One region of the Paenibacillus sp. NPDC058898 genome, then DNA from elsewhere that is predicted to be linked to it. Evidence: predicted binding sites of a transcription regulator. Region 1 holds the regulator's gene; each other region holds the start of a gene.
What was found. Region 1 encodes LexA, which represses DNA repair genes until DNA is damaged. Its sites were predicted from a motif close to CGAACATATGTTCG; they were not measured.
Positions count from the first base shown of each region.

Region 2: the regulator LexA is predicted to act here: its motif matches at 3,991-4,004, upstream of recA (recombinase RecA).
Region 3: the regulator LexA is predicted to act here: its motif matches at 3,645-3,658, upstream of ACOZB4_RS24730 (SPL family radical SAM protein).

Region 1 is NZ_JBMOSM010000007.1:318,299-323,963, reverse strand. Features, by position in the region: gene ACOZB4_RS20705 (aminotransferase class I/II-fold pyridoxal phosphate-dependent enzyme) at 1-161, shown strand, start outside; gene ACOZB4_RS20700 (MerR family transcriptional regulator) at 244-654, shown strand; gene glnA (type I glutamate--ammonia ligase) at 716-2,044, shown strand; gene ACOZB4_RS20690 (hypothetical protein) at 2,201-2,470, shown strand; gene ACOZB4_RS20685 (RNA polymerase sigma factor) at 2,763-3,308, shown strand; gene ACOZB4_RS20680 (hypothetical protein) at 3,301-4,089, shown strand; gene lexA (transcriptional repressor LexA) at 4,184-4,810, opposite strand; gene ACOZB4_RS20670 (LysM peptidoglycan-binding domain-containing protein) at 4,986-5,354, shown strand; gene ACOZB4_RS20665 (DUF896 domain-containing protein) at 5,618-5,665, shown strand, end outside.
Region 2 is NZ_JBMOSM010000003.1:474,224-479,888, reverse strand. Features, by position in the region: gene ACOZB4_RS10600 (helix-turn-helix domain-containing protein) at 1-676, shown strand, start outside; gene ACOZB4_RS10595 (DUF4175 domain-containing protein) at 754-927, shown strand; gene ACOZB4_RS10590 (YajQ family cyclic di-GMP-binding protein) at 1,076-1,567, shown strand; gene pgsA (CDP-diacylglycerol--glycerol-3-phosphate 3-phosphatidyltransferase) at 1,826-2,413, shown strand; gene ACOZB4_RS10580 (competence/damage-inducible protein A) at 2,523-3,785, shown strand; gene recA (recombinase RecA) at 4,075-5,136, shown strand; gene ACOZB4_RS10570 (regulatory protein RecX) at 5,276-5,665, shown strand, end outside.
Region 3 is NZ_JBMOSM010000011.1:27,276-32,940, forward strand. Features, by position in the region: gene ACOZB4_RS24715 (Ku protein) at 1-679, shown strand, start outside; gene ACOZB4_RS24720 (DNA ligase) at 685-1,590, shown strand; gene ligD (non-homologous end-joining DNA ligase) at 1,596-2,513, shown strand; gene ACOZB4_RS24730 (SPL family radical SAM protein) at 2,496-3,587, opposite strand; gene ACOZB4_RS24735 (TetR/AcrR family transcriptional regulator) at 3,817-4,392, shown strand; gene ACOZB4_RS24740 (serine hydrolase domain-containing protein) at 4,442-5,512, shown strand; gene ACOZB4_RS24745 (YitT family protein) at 5,575-5,665, opposite strand, start outside.

The sequences.
Region 1 (5,665 bases):
CGGCAGGTACGTTCATCCAGGGAGGAAGCCTCGAATTATCCGCGGATGCGCCGATCCGATCACCTTATATCGGGTATATGCAAGGCGGCTTGACCTACTCTCATGTTAAATATGGTGTGCTTATGGCCCTCCAAAGCATGAAAGATCGTAATTTGTTGTGAGTTATCCTTACATGCGGTTGACGTGGTTGATCAGGAAATGTACAATAGGATCAGAATAGACCACTTGGAAGGTTGATGAGATATGGGTGATGAGATTCGGAGGAATATGGCATTATTTCCGATAGGCATTGTTATGAAGCTTACGGATTTATCCGCCAGACAAATTCGCTATTATGAGCAGCATAACTTAATTGTCCCAGCCCGTACGTCGGGCAACCAACGCCTGTTTTCCTTCAATGATGTGGAGCGACTGCTAGAGATTAAGGCTTTGATTGAAAAAGGTGTTAATATCGCCGGCATTAAGCAGGTAATGAACCCTGTCACGAAAGAGTCTGAAGAGGCTACTGTCATTACTCCTGATACCGAGAACAGACGACGTGAGATGTCGGAGTCCCAGTTGCGACGTTTGCTGAAGCAGGAATTGATTACCGCTAGAAGACCGGGTCAGGTTTCATTGATTCAAGGGGAATTATCCCGGTTTTTTAATAAATAAGGATTGCCATGCTGTAATTCTTCATTAATTCTAGTTTTTTATTTAAAAAGGAGAGGATAAAGTGAGTTATACCAGAGAGGACATTCTACGTATTGCCAAAGAAGAAAATGTTCGATTTATCCGCTTGCAATTTACAGATTTGCTTGGAACGATTAAAAATGTTGAGATTCCTGTAAGCCAGCTGCCTAAAGCGCTTGATAATAAAATGATGTTCGACGGTTCGTCCATCGAAGGTTATGTACGTATTGAAGAATCCGATATGTATCTGTACCCGGATCTGGATACCTTTATGATCTTTCCATGGGTATCCGAGGATCGTGTTGCACGCTTGATCTGCGATGTCTACATGCCTGACGGCACTCAGTTCGCAGGAGATCCGCGCGGCATTCTGAAGAGAGCGCTGAAAGAAGCTGAAGAGATGGGCTTCACTTCTATGAATGTCGGTCCGGAGCCAGAATTCTTCCTGTTCAAAACCGATGAAAAAGGCAACCCTACCCTGGAGCTTAATGACCAAGGCGGATACTTTGACCTTGCGCCTACGGATCTCGGCGAGAACTGCCGCCGCGATATCGTACTGACACTGGAAGAGATGGGCTTTGAAATCGAAGCTTCTCACCATGAAGTTGCTCCTGGCCAGCACGAAATCGACTTCAAGTATGCCGATGCGATCAAAGCAGCTGACCAGATTCAAACATTTAAATTGGTAGTTAAGACGATTGCTCGTCAGCATGGACTGATTGCAACATTTATGCCAAAACCGCTATTCGGCGTGAACGGCTCTGGTATGCACTGTAACCAATCGCTCTTCAAAGGAAGCGAGAACGCGTTTGTCGACGAGAGTGATGAGCTTGGCTTGAGCGTAACGGCTCGTAACTATATGGCGGGTATTCTTAAGCATGCACGCGCGTTTGCTGCGATCACGAACCCAACGGTGAACTCGTACAAGCGTCTCGTGCCTGGTTACGAAGCACCTTGCTACGTAGCATGGTCTGCAAGTAACCGCAGCCCAATGATTCGAATTCCTGCATCCCGTGGCCTTAGCACGCGTATTGAAGTGCGTAATCCGGATCCGGCGGCTAACCCGTATCTGGCTCTGGCTGTCATGCTGAAAGCAGGTTTGGATGGCGTGAAGCGCGAGCTGTCGCTCCCGTCTCCAATCGACCGTAACATCTATGTGATGACGGAAGAAGAGCGTATTGAGGAAGGCATCCCTAGCTTGCCGGCAAACCTGAAAGAAGCCATTAACGAGTTGATTCGCAGCGAAGTCATTTCCGACGCGCTCGGGGATCATGCGCTGGCTCACTTCTACGAGCTGAAAGAAATCGAATGGGACATGTACCGCACGCAAGTTCACCAGTGGGAACGCGATCAGTACATCACGATGTATTAATAGAGGAATCCCTTGCGCCGTAAGGCGTGAGGGGTTTTTGTTTTTCCAATGAATATGATCAAACAGGCATATGGAATATTAGTCAGGTTTCATATAAAGTTAGTGGAGTAGGGGAAATGCTGCTGTGGTAAGTGGAACAACGAAGGAGGCCCGTAAATGGCAACTCTAAGTGACCATGAAGAGAAGGGAACTCGGGCAGTGTTCGCGTTTATATCTCGTATTCCTGGTGAGGATGAAGGATGCCAGATCAATTTTAAGTTTTTTCAGGCTAACCGAATCATTTATGATTTGAATTTTGGGTGGACGAATTTGACAATCCGGAATTATATTTCGGTAACTGCTGAATTTCCGCTTGAGTATTTAAATGGTTTTAAATTAGATGGTTTATTTATGTCTTTCGAAAAACATTTATACCAGCTGAGCTGAGAGCCAAAGGAACAAGAAGGAATCTATCAGTTGCATTTTTACGGATCGGAACAGGATTTTCAGTTAACCGCCGACATAGAATCCATTCGAAGATTTGGTTCTCAATTTAAACAGGCCTGGGATGAGGCTCCGTTAGTTTAGTAGTAATGGCAATAGATTTTGGATTATGATTTTGGAGAACCGTTCAGGAATGCAGCTAATACAGAATCGCCCTCCATAAAAGGGAAGATTCTTTTTTTATTTTTCGAAAAAAGGGAACCTTTGCTCACTTCCATGACTCTAATTAGACGAGGTGAATCGGTTGGAGCTGGAATACTTGAAGCAGATGACGGTGATGGACACACAGACACTGGATAAAATCATGAACTTATACGGAAATGATATCTGGAATTACGCTTATTTTCTGACCAAACAGCAAGCACTGGCTGACGATATTGCTCAAGAGGTGTTTATTAAAGCTTATTTTGGCATACATACCTTTCGCGGTCGGGCGACGCTAAAAACGTGGCTGCTTACAATTACAAGACATACCGCGTTTCGATATAAACAGACTTTTTTCTTTCGGAAAGTGACCCTCAAGGACAAGCTGCTCATAGATGCCTCAAGCCGCTCGGCGGAAGCAGAGTATTTGGATGGGCAGTATACCAATGAAATATGGGCCATGATTATGACCTTACCCAGAAAGTTCAGGGAGGTGTTGATCCTGGATTTTTACTATGAGATGTCAATAAATCAGATTGCGGAGTTTCTTAACCTAGCGGCGGGTACCGTAAAATCAAGACTGTATCGGGCAAGGAAAAAAGTACAGAACCTGTTGAAGGAGAATGGCGATGAATGAGGATAAACCAGACTGGTATTCCCGGGCTAAAAAAGCTCCCTTTTCAGATGAAAAGTTCACATCTGAAATGAAAAAAAACGTGCATAGGTCCGTGATTTTCACCGACAGCAAGCCTAAACGTCGAAAGCACTTACAAGTTGGATTTGCTGGAGGGTTAATGCTTCTGATTATTTTAATTGCCTTTCAATTACCTTTTGGCAGAGAGGAACAACAGAGAGCAGGGACTTTACCTCCTGGTACGGAAGAGACAATCCGGGCACAAGGCGTAACGGATGAAGGAGGGTTAAGGGTTATTGCAGTTGGACAGGAAAAAATAACGACATTGGGAGCACCGAGCTGCTTCGGTATCGAAACGGATATGTCGTTTACCGGAAACTACAGCGTACAGTATAGTACTAACCAAGTTACAAATGAAGTAACTACGCTGTGGGATCTTACTTTTATTCAACCAACATCTGCTCCGGTTGATATGATTCGTCTGCCGTTTCAAGCTGCCGATGTATTTATACTCGCACCGCAATATAGGGACTGTCATGGTATACAAATCTATGCGTTCGCAGTGGAGCATGAAACGGGTAAAGCCGTCCAGCTCCGATTTCAGGATGAATCCTTGGTATCCTACTTTTCATATTATAGACCAGGTACTACTCCCATGGTTAAAGATAATAAGCTTGTTCTAGAGTCCACGGAGGGGCCGGGTGGGGAAGGTTCGCCGGATTATAAACCCAAACGGATGTATCGACTAGATCTTAAACAAGGCATTATGGAGCAGGCAAACTAGCTATGATACAGATTCGTGATCTATATAGAAAAAGCAAAGAGGTTACCATCCAATTAAGGGAGGTAACCTATTCTTCATAGATAGATATATGAAATTAGTGGACATCCCGGAAGAGTCCGATTACTTTACCGAGAATCGTAACATGGTTCAGGCGCAGTGGCTCGTAGGTAGGATTCTCCGGTTGCAATCGTACGTGATCCTTCTCCTTATAGAAGGTCTTCACAGTTGCTTCGTCTTCCTCTGTCATCGCTACGACAATGTCGCCATTGTCTGCAGTTTGCTGCTGGCGAACAATGACATAGTCGCCGCTGTGAATGCCGGCTTCGATCATACTGTCACCAATAACCGACAACATGAACACCTTATCGTCGCCTACATAATGCTGTGGGAGTGGGAAGTAATCCTCAATGTTCTCCATGGCTGTAATAGGAACACCTGCAGTGACTTTTCCGACAACAGGCACTCTGGCAATGGTGTGAGTAAACAGGCTTGCGCTTTCGGACTCTTCTTGGCCAAGCAGTTCGATTGCTCTTGGTTTCGTAGGGTCACGGCGAATGAGGCCTTTCTTCTCCAAGCGGTCAAGATGTCCATGGACCGTTGAACTGGAAGCTAGTCCGACAGCCTCGCCGATTTCCCGCACAGAAGGCGGGTAACCCTTGCTACGAACTTCGTTGCGGATAAACTCTAAGATCGCCAGCTGGCGGCTGGATATTTTCGACATGCCGTATCAACCCCATTTAGTAACGTTTGGGAAAATTATAACATAGAACTTCCGTTCGTACAAACATAAGTTCTAAATAAAAATAGAACAAATGTTCTTTTTGGTATTGAATCAAACAAGTGTTCGTGTTAATATAAATTCATAAGAGAACACTTGTTTGGGAGATGATGATTCCATGTTGAAATACAGTACATACCGTAGCATTTATGAGAACGTTCCAGTGCAAACGAAGTCCTCGGAGACTTGGATCGATCAATTGAAGTCGAGAATGGCATCCATTCCTTTTATAAAGCTTTTATTCGTTCTGTTAATCGTAGCATCCTGTTGGACAGGAGCATATTCCGTTTTTGCCGGGGGGATGGATAAACCCACGGGGGAGAAGCAGGTTATTGTTCAATATGGCGATAGTTTGTGGCGGATTGCTTCCCTTCATAAACCGACAGATATGGATACGCGAGTATACCTGGATAGCATCCGAAGAATGAATGGATTGAAGGGTCCGGATATACAGGCAGGAGAGGTGTTGTCTTTACCGGTCTGGTAATGGGATGACACTACGAGAAACTCTTTCCTTATATATGTCCCTATTTCTCGCTTCATATTTGTAGGCTTGTCTGACGATGTGATTTCACGTAGTATAAGCGTGTTTATAATAGAAGATTATTGATTTCTTAACATAGCGGACCCATTTATAGGCATCATATGTTCATATTTGTTATTAATCAGAGTTTGCAAGGTGCAGTTGCCTTGACAAGCTCTTTTTCACATGTTTAAGTTATACATGATATCGGAATTGGAGGAGAAGTCATGGACATCGATACTTTGGTTGAACGCATCAATGTGCTAGCAAGAAAA
Region 2 (5,665 bases), on a different contig from region 1:
TACTCTGCTGATGTGGACATTCCCGATTCTGATCGTTGTCGTCATTTATTTGGTGGCAATCAATTCGAATGAGCCTAAGGATGAACCTCAGGTAAGCAATAATGACCAGACGCAGACGGATCAAGCGCAAAAGCCGGAAGATTCTGGCAATACGGATCCCGCCACGCCAGGTGACGGAGCGCAGGGCGGCGATAACGCCACGGACGGTACAGGTAACGAAGGCACAGACGGTGAAGGCACAGACGCAACGGATGGAACAGATGGCACGGACATCGATGAACCAGGGAATACAACGCCTGGAGCAACTACGGTGACGCAGGACCGGACGGAAGGCAAGAACACCGTATTTAAGGTATCAGGCTCGTCTGTGAAGGTTGAAATTGTGGCAACAAGTGAAGGAAAGAGCTGGGTAGAAGTGTATCGTGGTTACAATACCTCCGGGGAGAAGCTGGCTTTCCAAATGCTTGAGAATGGTGCTGCGCTCAGCTTTGACCTGGATAGCCAGGGACTCTACGTGAAATCGGGGAATTCCGCTGCAACCACCATTACGGTTGGCGGCCAGCCCGTAACAGATGGGAAATCAACGTCGCGTATCTTGCTGGAGCCGGCAGATGGTTCCACAGGGACTACGGATACCAGTACTACTGACTCTACAGGCACTACGGATGTAGAATAATTGTCTCACCTCCAGGCCATCATAACAGCATGCAGCTGCATGCTGTTATTTCGCTTCATGGAAGAGGTGTTGCTTTCGTGACGGTCAACTGGATTATATTCGGATTAGGCGTCATCGTCAGCCTCTTGGGCTATTATTTGATTCCAAGCGACTGGGGATATGGCATATTAGGCTTTGGACTGGCACATATTTTGCTTGGTATATTGAGCATGTTCCGCCGTCCGGTGCAGGATGAGAAAGCTAGCAGTTGAAGGAGCAGACTTCGTTTTCGCCGAGTGTTGGCGATAAGCGGAGTCTTTTTCGTTCCAGATCCACCCGCTGATCCTTAATGGGATTAGACTTGTCTCTATGTTTTACCTATAATAGAAGCATTATCGTTAATGAAAGGAAGGATTCACCATGGCTTCAGAAAATTCATTTGATATCGTATCCAAAATGGATATGCAGGAACTTAGTAATGCGGTTAATCAGGCGGAGCGGGAGATTGAGAACCGTTTTGACTTCAAGGGCAGCAAGAGCAGCTTGAAGCTGGACAAGGACGCACTGGTCATTGCATCCGATGACGAGTATAAACTCAACGCCGTTATTGATATTTTGCAAACCAAGATGGTGAAACGGGGCTTGTCGCTGAAAAATGTGGAGTACAGCAAGATCGAGCCGGCTTCCATGGGTACCGTTCGCCAGCGTTTGACCTTAAAGCAAGGAATCGATCAGGAAAATTCGAAAAAGATCAATATATTGATCCGTGATTCCAAGCTGAAGGTCAAGAGTCAGATTCAAGGTGACCAAATTCGGGTAACCGGAAAAAACAAGGACGATCTTCAACAGATCATGCAGCTGCTTCGCAAAGCGGATCTTTCTCTGGACCTGCAGTTCACCAATTTCAAATAAACGCCGTCACAGGCTCACGTAGGATTGGATGGACAGGTTGTTTCTTTTGACAGGGCGTCAACGGAAATATTATACTAAAAAACGATATATAAGGATTAACGTATACATAGATCACTGGGGGATGAATATGACAGACAGCGCTTCACGCTTCAAACCCTTTAGGCTCTTGGGAAGAGCGACCCTATTGAAGTACAGATGGTTAACAGTCGCGGGGTCTGCGAAAATTTCAAGACAACCCGTTGCAAGGGAGGTTGCCCCATGAATTTACCCAATCGTATCACGTTGGCCCGCATTTGCTTGATCCCTGTCATGATGATTTTTCTGCTGGTGGATTTCGATTTTTATCCGGCTCCTATTGTATGGAATGATTTTGTCCTGCCCTATAACCAATTGATTGCGGCTTTGATATTCATACTTGCTGCAAGCACGGATGGGATTGACGGGTATTTGGCCCGGAAAAACAATATGGTGACAAACCTGGGTAAACTTATGGATCCGCTCGCGGACAAACTGCTGGTGGCAGCTATCCTCATATCGCTTGTGGAGATGGGGAAATGTGAATCATGGATTGCTGTTGTCATTATCAGCAGAGAATTCGCGGTTACTGGCTTGAGACAAATTGCGCTCCTGGAAGGTTCCGTCGTTGCAGCAGGTCAATCAGGAAAAATCAAGACGGTGATTCAGATTGTGGCAATTGTCGCGCTTCTGATCAATAATTTCCCGTTTGTATTCTTGGGAATTCCGTTTGATGTCATTGCAATCTGGGCTGCCGCGATAATTACGATCTATTCGGGAATCGAATATTTTGTCCAGAACAGGCATCTTCTTAAAGGTACCGGGGCATAACGGCAATAGGAGCTATCCTATTGCTTTTTTCTTCCGCAGGGTAATAAATTTGTGACGGCGAGTGGCGAGTATTGTGAAGAGATAGAAGATACAGGAGGATCGACGAATCATGAAAGCAGAAATCATTGCAGTTGGAACCGAACTTCTCCTTGGACAGATTGTGAATACCAATGCACAGTATTTGTCCAGACAGCTTGCCTCAATGGGAATCGATGTGTACTATCAAACCGTTGTTGGGGATAACATGGAGAGGCTCAAGGAGACCTTGCGGCTGTCCAGCAGCAGAGCCGATATCGTGCTTCTGTCCGGCGGCCTGGGCCCCACACAGGATGACCTGACGAAGGATGCGCTCGCATCCTTTCTGAATCGTTCATTGCATATTGATCGGATGGCTATGGACCGGATCGAACGTTTCTTCCAAGAACGGGGATCCGTAATGACCGAGAACAATCGGCGCCAGGCCCTGGCTATCGAGGGAGGGACTCCGCTTCCGAACGAAACAGGCCTCGCCGTCGGGAACGCGGTATCGTATGAAGGCACTCATTATATTGTGTTGCCCGGACCGCCGAAAGAACTGATGCCGATGTTTGAACAGGAGGCCAAGCCTTGGCTTCTGCAGCATGTGCTTACGGGAGAGCTTCCCATCTATTCGAAGATGCTCAAATTCGCAGGCATCGGGGAGTCCGCGCTTGATAAGCGCCTGGAAGACCTGATTACGGCCCAGACCGATCCGACGATTGCATTGTATGCCAAGGAAGGGGAGGTCACCGTCCGAATCTCCACGAAGGCCTCCAGCGAGGCTGAGGCGATGGTCCGGCTGAATGAACTGGAAGCCCGGATCCAGGAGAGAGGCCCTGAGTTTATGTATGCTAACGAGGATGTGCCCATTGAGAAGGTTATCGTGGATATGATGGCAGATCATAGCTGGACGCTGAGCGCCGCGGAGAGCTGCACGGGAGGCCTTGTAGCAGAGACGCTGACCTCCATCCCCGGCAGCGCATCGATGTTCCTTGGCGGGATCGTCTGTTACACTAACCAGATCAAGGAGAAGCTTGTGCATATCCCGCATGCGCTGCTTGAGGGGGATGATGCGCCGGGAGCCGTCAGTGCGGAGGTTGCCGAAGCGCTTGCAGATCATGTTCGGATGGTAACCGACAGCGACTTTGGTTTATCGGTAACGGGCGTAGCAGGTCCAGGGTACGCTGAACGCAAGCCTATAGGTCTTGTTTACATCGGATTGTCTCAACGGGGAAAAGAAACAGAAGTGTATGAGCTGCACCTCCAGGGTAACCGTGAGACGATCCGGCTCCGTGCGACGAAGGCGCTGCTCTACCGGCTTTGGCAGCGTCTTGTTGCCTCCAAACAAGATTAATTTTGCGAAAATAGAGATATCCGCTTTTCAAAAAAAGTAAATAATTTACACCTTGCTTGGTACCTCTTCTTGAATTAACCAACAGTTCCAAGTATAATGGGAAATACGGAAGAACCGTGGCATATCGAATGATGTTGCCACGGTTCTTGTTCTTTATACATAGGGGATGGAGCATATACCGGAAGGGGCGTTGAATAAAAAAAAACGAATGTATGTTCGAAAAAAAGCTTGGCAAACGTGTCAAAACAAGGTATGATATGACTATCAACAGTGAAGGGTTGTGGAACAATTGTCAGATCGTCGTGCTGCGCTGGAAATGGCGCTTCGTCAGATAGAGAAACAGTTCGGAAAAGGTTCCATCATGAAACTGGGTGAATCCACCCACATGCAAGTTGAGATTGTGCCGAGCGGATCGTTGGCATTGGATATAGCTTTAGGAACCGGCGGATTGCCTAGAGGCCGGATTATTGAAGTGTACGGACCGGAATCCTCCGGTAAAACAACAGTAGCCCTCCATGCTATTGCGGAAGTTCAGAGGGCTGGTGGACAGGCCGCATTTATCGATGCCGAGCATGCTCTGGATCCATCGTATGCAAGTAAACTGGGCGTTAATATTGATGAATTGCTGCTCTCCCAACCGGACACGGGTGAGCAGGCGTTGGAAATTGCGGAAGCTCTGGTACGCAGTGGTGCAGTGGATGTCATCGTTATTGACTCGGTTGCTGCGCTTGTTCCAAAAGCTGAAATTGAAGGCGACATGGGGGACTCCCACGTGGGTCTGCAAGCTCGTCTGATGTCCCAGGCTCTTCGTAAATTGTCGGGTGCTATTAATAAATCGAAAACGATTGCCATCTTTATCAACCAGCTTCGTGAGAAGGTTGGTGTTATGTTTGGTAACCCTGAGACGACTCCAGGCGGACGTGCTCTGAAGTTCTACTCGACGGTTCGTTTGGATGTGCGTCGAATTGAGAGCATCAAGATGGGGAACGATGTGGTGGGTAACCGCACACGGATTAAGGTTGTTAAGAACAAGGTAGCGCCACCTTTCAAACAGGCTGAGCTTGATATTATGTACGGTGAAGGCATCTCTAGAGAGGGAAGCCTAATCGATATCGGAACGGACCTCGATATCGTGGATAAGAGTGGTGCATGGTATTCTTATGCAGGTGACCGTCTTGGCCAAGGACGTGAGAATGCGAAGCAATTCTTGAAGGAGAATCCGGAGATTGCTAGTGTTATCGAGAACAAAATCCGTGAAGCGAGCAATCTGACTACGGCTGTTCCTGAGCCTTCCGAGAAGGATAAGGAACAAGAGGAAATAGAAGAGCAAGAGTTGTTTAAAGTAGAGTAGTAAATTGCTGGTTAACGATTAAGTGTTGAGGACTGTCCGGTGTTTGTAACACCAGACGGTCTTCTTTGCATTTATCCAGAATTGAGAGTCAGTCTTGGTTATTTTACTCAGGATGGCGCGGTAGTGAGAGGAGCGACATATGGAAGAAGAGAATAAAGAAATGTCGGAGCAGGCAGAATCATCAGGTATTGAGCATTTTCCGGCTCACGAGGATTTGGTTGTAACTTCAGTCGAAATGCTGAAAAAGCCCAAACATCGATACCGAATCGCGTTTGGTCCGTACCTCATGACCGTTCATGAAGATGTAATGCTGAAATACAGGATGTTCAAGGGAAATGTTTTTCGTAAGGAAGAGTTGGAAGAAATTATCGTGGCCGACGAGCGACAGCGGGCTTACGTAGAGGCGTTGAATCATCTGGCTAGGAAGCCAAGAACAGCCAAGGAGATCACCCAGCGACTGCAGCAAAAAGGTTTCGAGCCGAGCAGCGTGGAGACGACGCTGGAGCGCCTGGAGAAGGACAAGCTGATT
Region 3 (5,665 bases), on a different contig from region 1:
GGAACAGAACAGCAAAAACATTACCATTCTGGACTTTGTGGATCTGACCGAAATTGACCCGATTTATTTTCAAAAGACGTACTATCTCTCGCCGGATCAAGCAGGTGCAAACGCATACCGGCTCCTGCTGGAAGCGATGAAGCAGTCAGGCAAAATCGGCATCGCCAAAATCGCTATTCGCTCGAAGAGCAGTCTGGCCGCGATCCGGGTGCTCGATGAATGCTTGTCGATCGAGACGATTTTCTACCCGGATGAGATCCGGCCGATCTCCCAGGTCCCGAATTTGCCTGAAAGAACCGAGGTCAACTCCAAGGAACTTGATATGGCCAAACTGCTGATTGACCAGCTGTCAACTCCCTTTGATCCTGAGAAATATACGGATGATTATCGCGAACGTCTGCTGGATCTGATCAACAGCAAAGTGTCCGGTGAAGAGATCAAGATTGCCCCTGCTCGTCAGGAGACCAACGTTGTCGATCTGATGGCTGCCCTCCAGGCAAGCATCGAAGCCGTAAAGCCAATCGGAACGGATCCAGGCACCAAACCGAAGCCGCGTAAACCAACCCGGAAGACAGCTGCCAAAGAACCGGCTGCCAAGGTCAGCGGCGGGGAAGGCGAGCTTGACGCACCGAAGCCGAAGCGCAAAACCAAATCCAAGAAATCCGACTCCACATCCTGATCCGTATGGGACAAATGCAGAATCTGCTGCCCAAAGAGCCGATGGCACCGATCTCGACGGATCAAATCACGACAGGCGAGGATTGGGGTTATCAGCTGAAATGGGACGGCGTGCGCATTCTGGCCGGACTTGACCAGAACCGCGTATCGTTATATTCCCGCAAGCTGCTCGATAAAACGTCTCTGTATCCCGAAGTCGTTCAGGCATTATCCGGCCTGCAGGATCGGCGTCTTCTCTTGGATGGCGAGGTTGTCTATTTTCATCCGGAGCTGGGTCGTCCCGTGTTTCAGAAGGTTCTTCAGCGGGAGCGTTCGCGTGCGATCAGCACGAACGCTCCTCTGTTTACTTATGTTCTCTTCGACATTCTGGTGGACGGCGACCAAGACTTGCGTAAGCTGCCCTATCTTGAACGTCACCACCGCCTGAAGGAGATCGTTTCCGACACACCGGGCCTGCTGGCCGCGGATCTGTTTCTTGAAGGCGAGCATTTATGGAGTTGGGCCGAAGAACGGGGATGGGAGGGCATTGTGATGAAGCGCCTCTCTTCTCCTTATCGTGAAGGCAAGAAACATCGGGATTGGTACAAGAAAAAGATCGCCGTGAACATGACAGCCTCCGCCGTCGCCATGATTATCAGGGAAGGCCGTGTCGCCAGCCTCGTCATTGCCGATGACGACGGTAACTATATTGGCCGGGCTTCCCTGGGGCTTAATGAGCAGACGAAGAAGCGGCTGCTGCAATATGCCGAAAGCCATCGTGCTGATGCGATATGGAGTACGCTCCATACCGACCTGAAGAAAGAACAGCTGGCCTGGCTTAGCCAGCCGCTTTCCGTTCAGGTCACATTTCTTGAATGGAGTCAGGATGGCATGATGCGCCATCCCAAACTCGTATCGATTGAGGGGGTGTAAACCATATGGCTCGTACCGTCAAAGGGACCCTAATGATCGAGGGACAGGAGATTCAAATTACGAATCCCGACAAACCGCTATGGCCGGAAGTCGGCATTACTAAAGCGATGTATCTGCAAAAGCTTGCGGCCATCTCCCCGTTCCTGCTCCGGTACTGCCGGGGCAGACTGCTCACGACCATCCGGTATCCACACGGGGCCGAGGGCGAATCCTTCTATCAGAAAAATGCGCCGGAGCCGCTGCCGCCTTTTGTGCAGACCTATGTGCACGAAAATATTAACTACGTGCTGCTCAACGGACTGCCGGAGCTGCTCTGGCTGGGGAACCTAGCAGCGCTTGAGTTTCACCCTTCACTACACCTTGCAGGCAGCAATCTACCCTGCGAATGGATGATTGATCTGGATCCAACGCTGCCGGAGGAGCCGCGGATCATGGAGGCGACTGCGATTGTAGGGGACGTCCTGAGCTCCTTGGGCCTGTCCTCCGTCCCGAAAACCTCAGGAGCAACCGGGGTGCAGATCATCGTGCCGATTCCGGAAGGCATTACGTTCGATGAACTTCGCACGGTCGGCCAATTCGTGGGGCAGTATGTAACCGAGAAGTTCCCCAAGCTGTTCACCATCGAACGACTTAAGAAGAATCGCGGCGATAAAATCTACTTCGATTATCTTCAACACTACAGCGGAAGGACGCTCGCCGCTCCGTATACCCCACGGGCCCGACGGCTGGGGACCGTCTCCACGCCGCTCACTTGGGATGAGGTCCGTCAGGATGTTTCTCCCACGGATTTTCATCTGCTGAACATTGAAGAACGGCTAAGAGAGAAGGGAGACCTACTTCAGACCTTGCCTCCGCAACCGATCGAGAACGTCATCCGACATCTGAAGCCCCAAGGTAAGGGAGCCTCAAAAAGGAAAGGATAGCTGTTCAATATCCGGCATTAGCTCCTCCCCGGAGACCGGCGCTGCCGGTTGTGGCAGCTTCCTTGGCTGTGCAGGAGCAACCAAGTCCCCCACTGAAAGAAGGTGATCGCGAGCGCCTTCCACCTGCGTCCCGTTCTGTTGAGAAGTCACGCTTTCGATCGCCCCAGCCTTGCTCACGGCAGCAGCCGATGCCTCCGAGGTCAGTCCATTCAGCTCATATTCATTCAGCAGCCTGGCTGCCATCGATTTGAAGGAACGCACGTAATGCTCTTCGGCATATGCGCCCTGTCCATATAACTCGCGGTAAGGCTGAACCACTTTGGGAAACTGGTGTTTAAGTGTTTCGATATACCATTTCTTCACGTCGCGCGAGAGTCTCAGTAACGAGATCATGGCAAAGGAAACGCCCCTTACCTTCGCCTGCGACAGGAGATCCTTCAGTTCCGACTCCTTATCCGTCAAAAAGGGCAGCACAGGCGCCACAAACAAGCCCGTTCTTATGCCTGCAGCCGATAATCGGTGAATCGTATCGAGCCTGCCCTCCGGATGAGGCGATGCCAGCTCGAGCTTCCGGATGATGTCCCCATTCAGCGTGTTGAGACTTATGTTAACGGACACATTCTCCATTCGGGTCAATATGTCCATATCTCTGAGCACGAGCGGAGAGCGCGTTGTAATGCTTGTGGAGATGCGGTATTTAGCAAGCAGCTTCAAACACTCCCGCGTAATGCCCTCCTTGCTCTCGATCGGCTGGTATGGATCGGTTGCCGTACCGATCGTAACCTGTCCAATAAATCTGCGCATCGCTTCAATATCATGATCAAACTTCCTCGCTGCACTCGATAACTGCTTCTCCAGCGCTTCGGCTGCATTCGACTTCATAAAGATATGGTGCTGAAACTCATCCTCCGCCCCCATGCCGATAAAGGATTGGAACGCACGGGCATAACAAAAGCTGCAGCCATGCCCGCATCCGCGGTACGGATTGATGGACCAATCGAAGGGCATCCTCTCTTCCTTCACTCTGTTTAAAGTCTGTTTGGTAGTTATCCGTTCATATAACGTACGAGCCACTCCTCTTCCTCCCCTCTGATCCTTTACTGCTGTATGTTGAACTATTTCATATTTTAACAAACATATGTTCTTATTATAAGTGGATTTTACTGGATTTACAAATAAACCTCCAGCAACCCCTTATACGAAAAGGTTGAACCCGGTCCAATTGTTATTTATAATTAATATATATCATGTGATATGTATCGACTGTTTCACATATAAATAATCTAAGGAGTTGCAGACAGCAATGGCACCAAAAACGAAGTTCACCAAACAAGATATCGTGCTAGCCGCATTTGACATTGCTCAGACGGATGGAATCGAGTCCATTACGATTCGAAAAGTAGCCGAACGACTGGGCAGCTCCATCGCGCCAATCTATGTCAATTTCAACGATGCTGAAGAACTGGTTCAACAGGTCGTCGAAAAGGCCTTTCAGGTGGCCAGAGGGTTGATTGCAGAGCAGCAATCCGGTCAGCCGTTCCGGGATATCGGCATGGCAAGTCTGCGATTTGCGAAGGAATACCCTGTACTCTACCGGGATTTGATCATGAAGAACAATCTCCATATGAAGAATACCCCGGAACAAATCCGTGAGGTTATCGGGTTAATGAAGTTGGACCCGGAGCTTGCGGGATTTTCTGATCAGGAACTGCAATCGATTTTTTTGAAAATGCAAACCTTTCAGACAGGTCTCTGTGTCATGCTAGCCAATGATTTGTTCACCGAGAGCGTGGATGACGACAGGATGATCCATATGATGGACGAAGCCGCTGAGGATTTCATTCGTGCCGCTCGTTTGCGGAAACAGCAAGAGACATGAATCTGCATAAGGTATCGATAAATTAGGATCCATGGGAGGTATATGGAGAATGGGAAGAGCCCTGGAGCAGTCGCTTCTGGATAAATGGTTGGCTCAGATCGCTAATAAAAGAAATGTGTTTAGCACGGTTTTGTGCGTCGAGGACCAGAAGCAATCACTCTCCCTTGTCAGCAGCGGCGGGGAGATGCAGACTGAGGACCGCTATTTCATTGCCAGCGTGACTAAATTGTATGTGACAGCCGTAATCTTGAAGTTACGAGCGGAGCAGCGGCTTGGGCTCGATGATCCCATCAGCGAGTACCTTTCAAAAGAGATCATCGCGGGACTCCATATGATGGAGAACAGGGATTACACCGAAGAAATTACCGTCAAACAGTTAATGTCCAATAAGTCAGGCATCCCGGACTATTTTTCCGGAGACGTCTTCTCGGAGCTCATCGCCGGGCATGATCAGGCTTGGAGTCTGGACAAAACATTGAATGCAGCGAGACGGCGAAAGCCTAAATTCATACCGGGACAGCAGAAAAAAGCCCAATATTCCGACACCAACTATCGGCTGCTTGGGCTGATCATCGAGAATATCAAGGGTGACTCCATTCAGAGCGTATTCAAGGAATACATCTTCGACAAGCTGAAACTGACACAGACGTATTTCTATCATAACCCGGAGGATACGACTCCTGTTCCATTCTATTATAAGAAGAAGCGTTTGGACCTTCCGCAGTATATGGCGTCAATCGGAGCGGAAGGCGGCATCGTCTCAACGGCAAGGGAAACGATGATTTTCCTGCGGGCCTTTTTTAATGGGGAGTTGTTTCCGATAGGTGATTTGGAGGAACTCCAAAGGGAATGGATTTTTCTCTGGGCACCTGGCCCCTTTTTCTATGGCACCGGCATTTCAAGACAGCCGCTTTCTCCATTTGGCTTGAGACGAGGACTCATCGGTCACTGGGGTCAATCCGGCGCCTTTGCCTTCCATCACCCTGAATCAGGACTTTATTTCACCGGAACCGTTAACCAGGCCATCGGTCAATCTGCGGCTGTGCAGGCGATGGCAAGAATCATTCGTCAATATGGACGGGAAAAAAAGGCACTTCGCTTGCACGCAGATGTCCCTTAAACAAAAAAATGTTCCACCCGTGTTAACTCTCAACATGGGTGGAACATCGAAATATTGGTGCATTAATGAATGGCCTTCTTCTTAAAGCGGCCGCCCTTCACATCATGGATATTCCCGATGGCAACAAAAGCCTGGGAATCCCAATCTTCTACG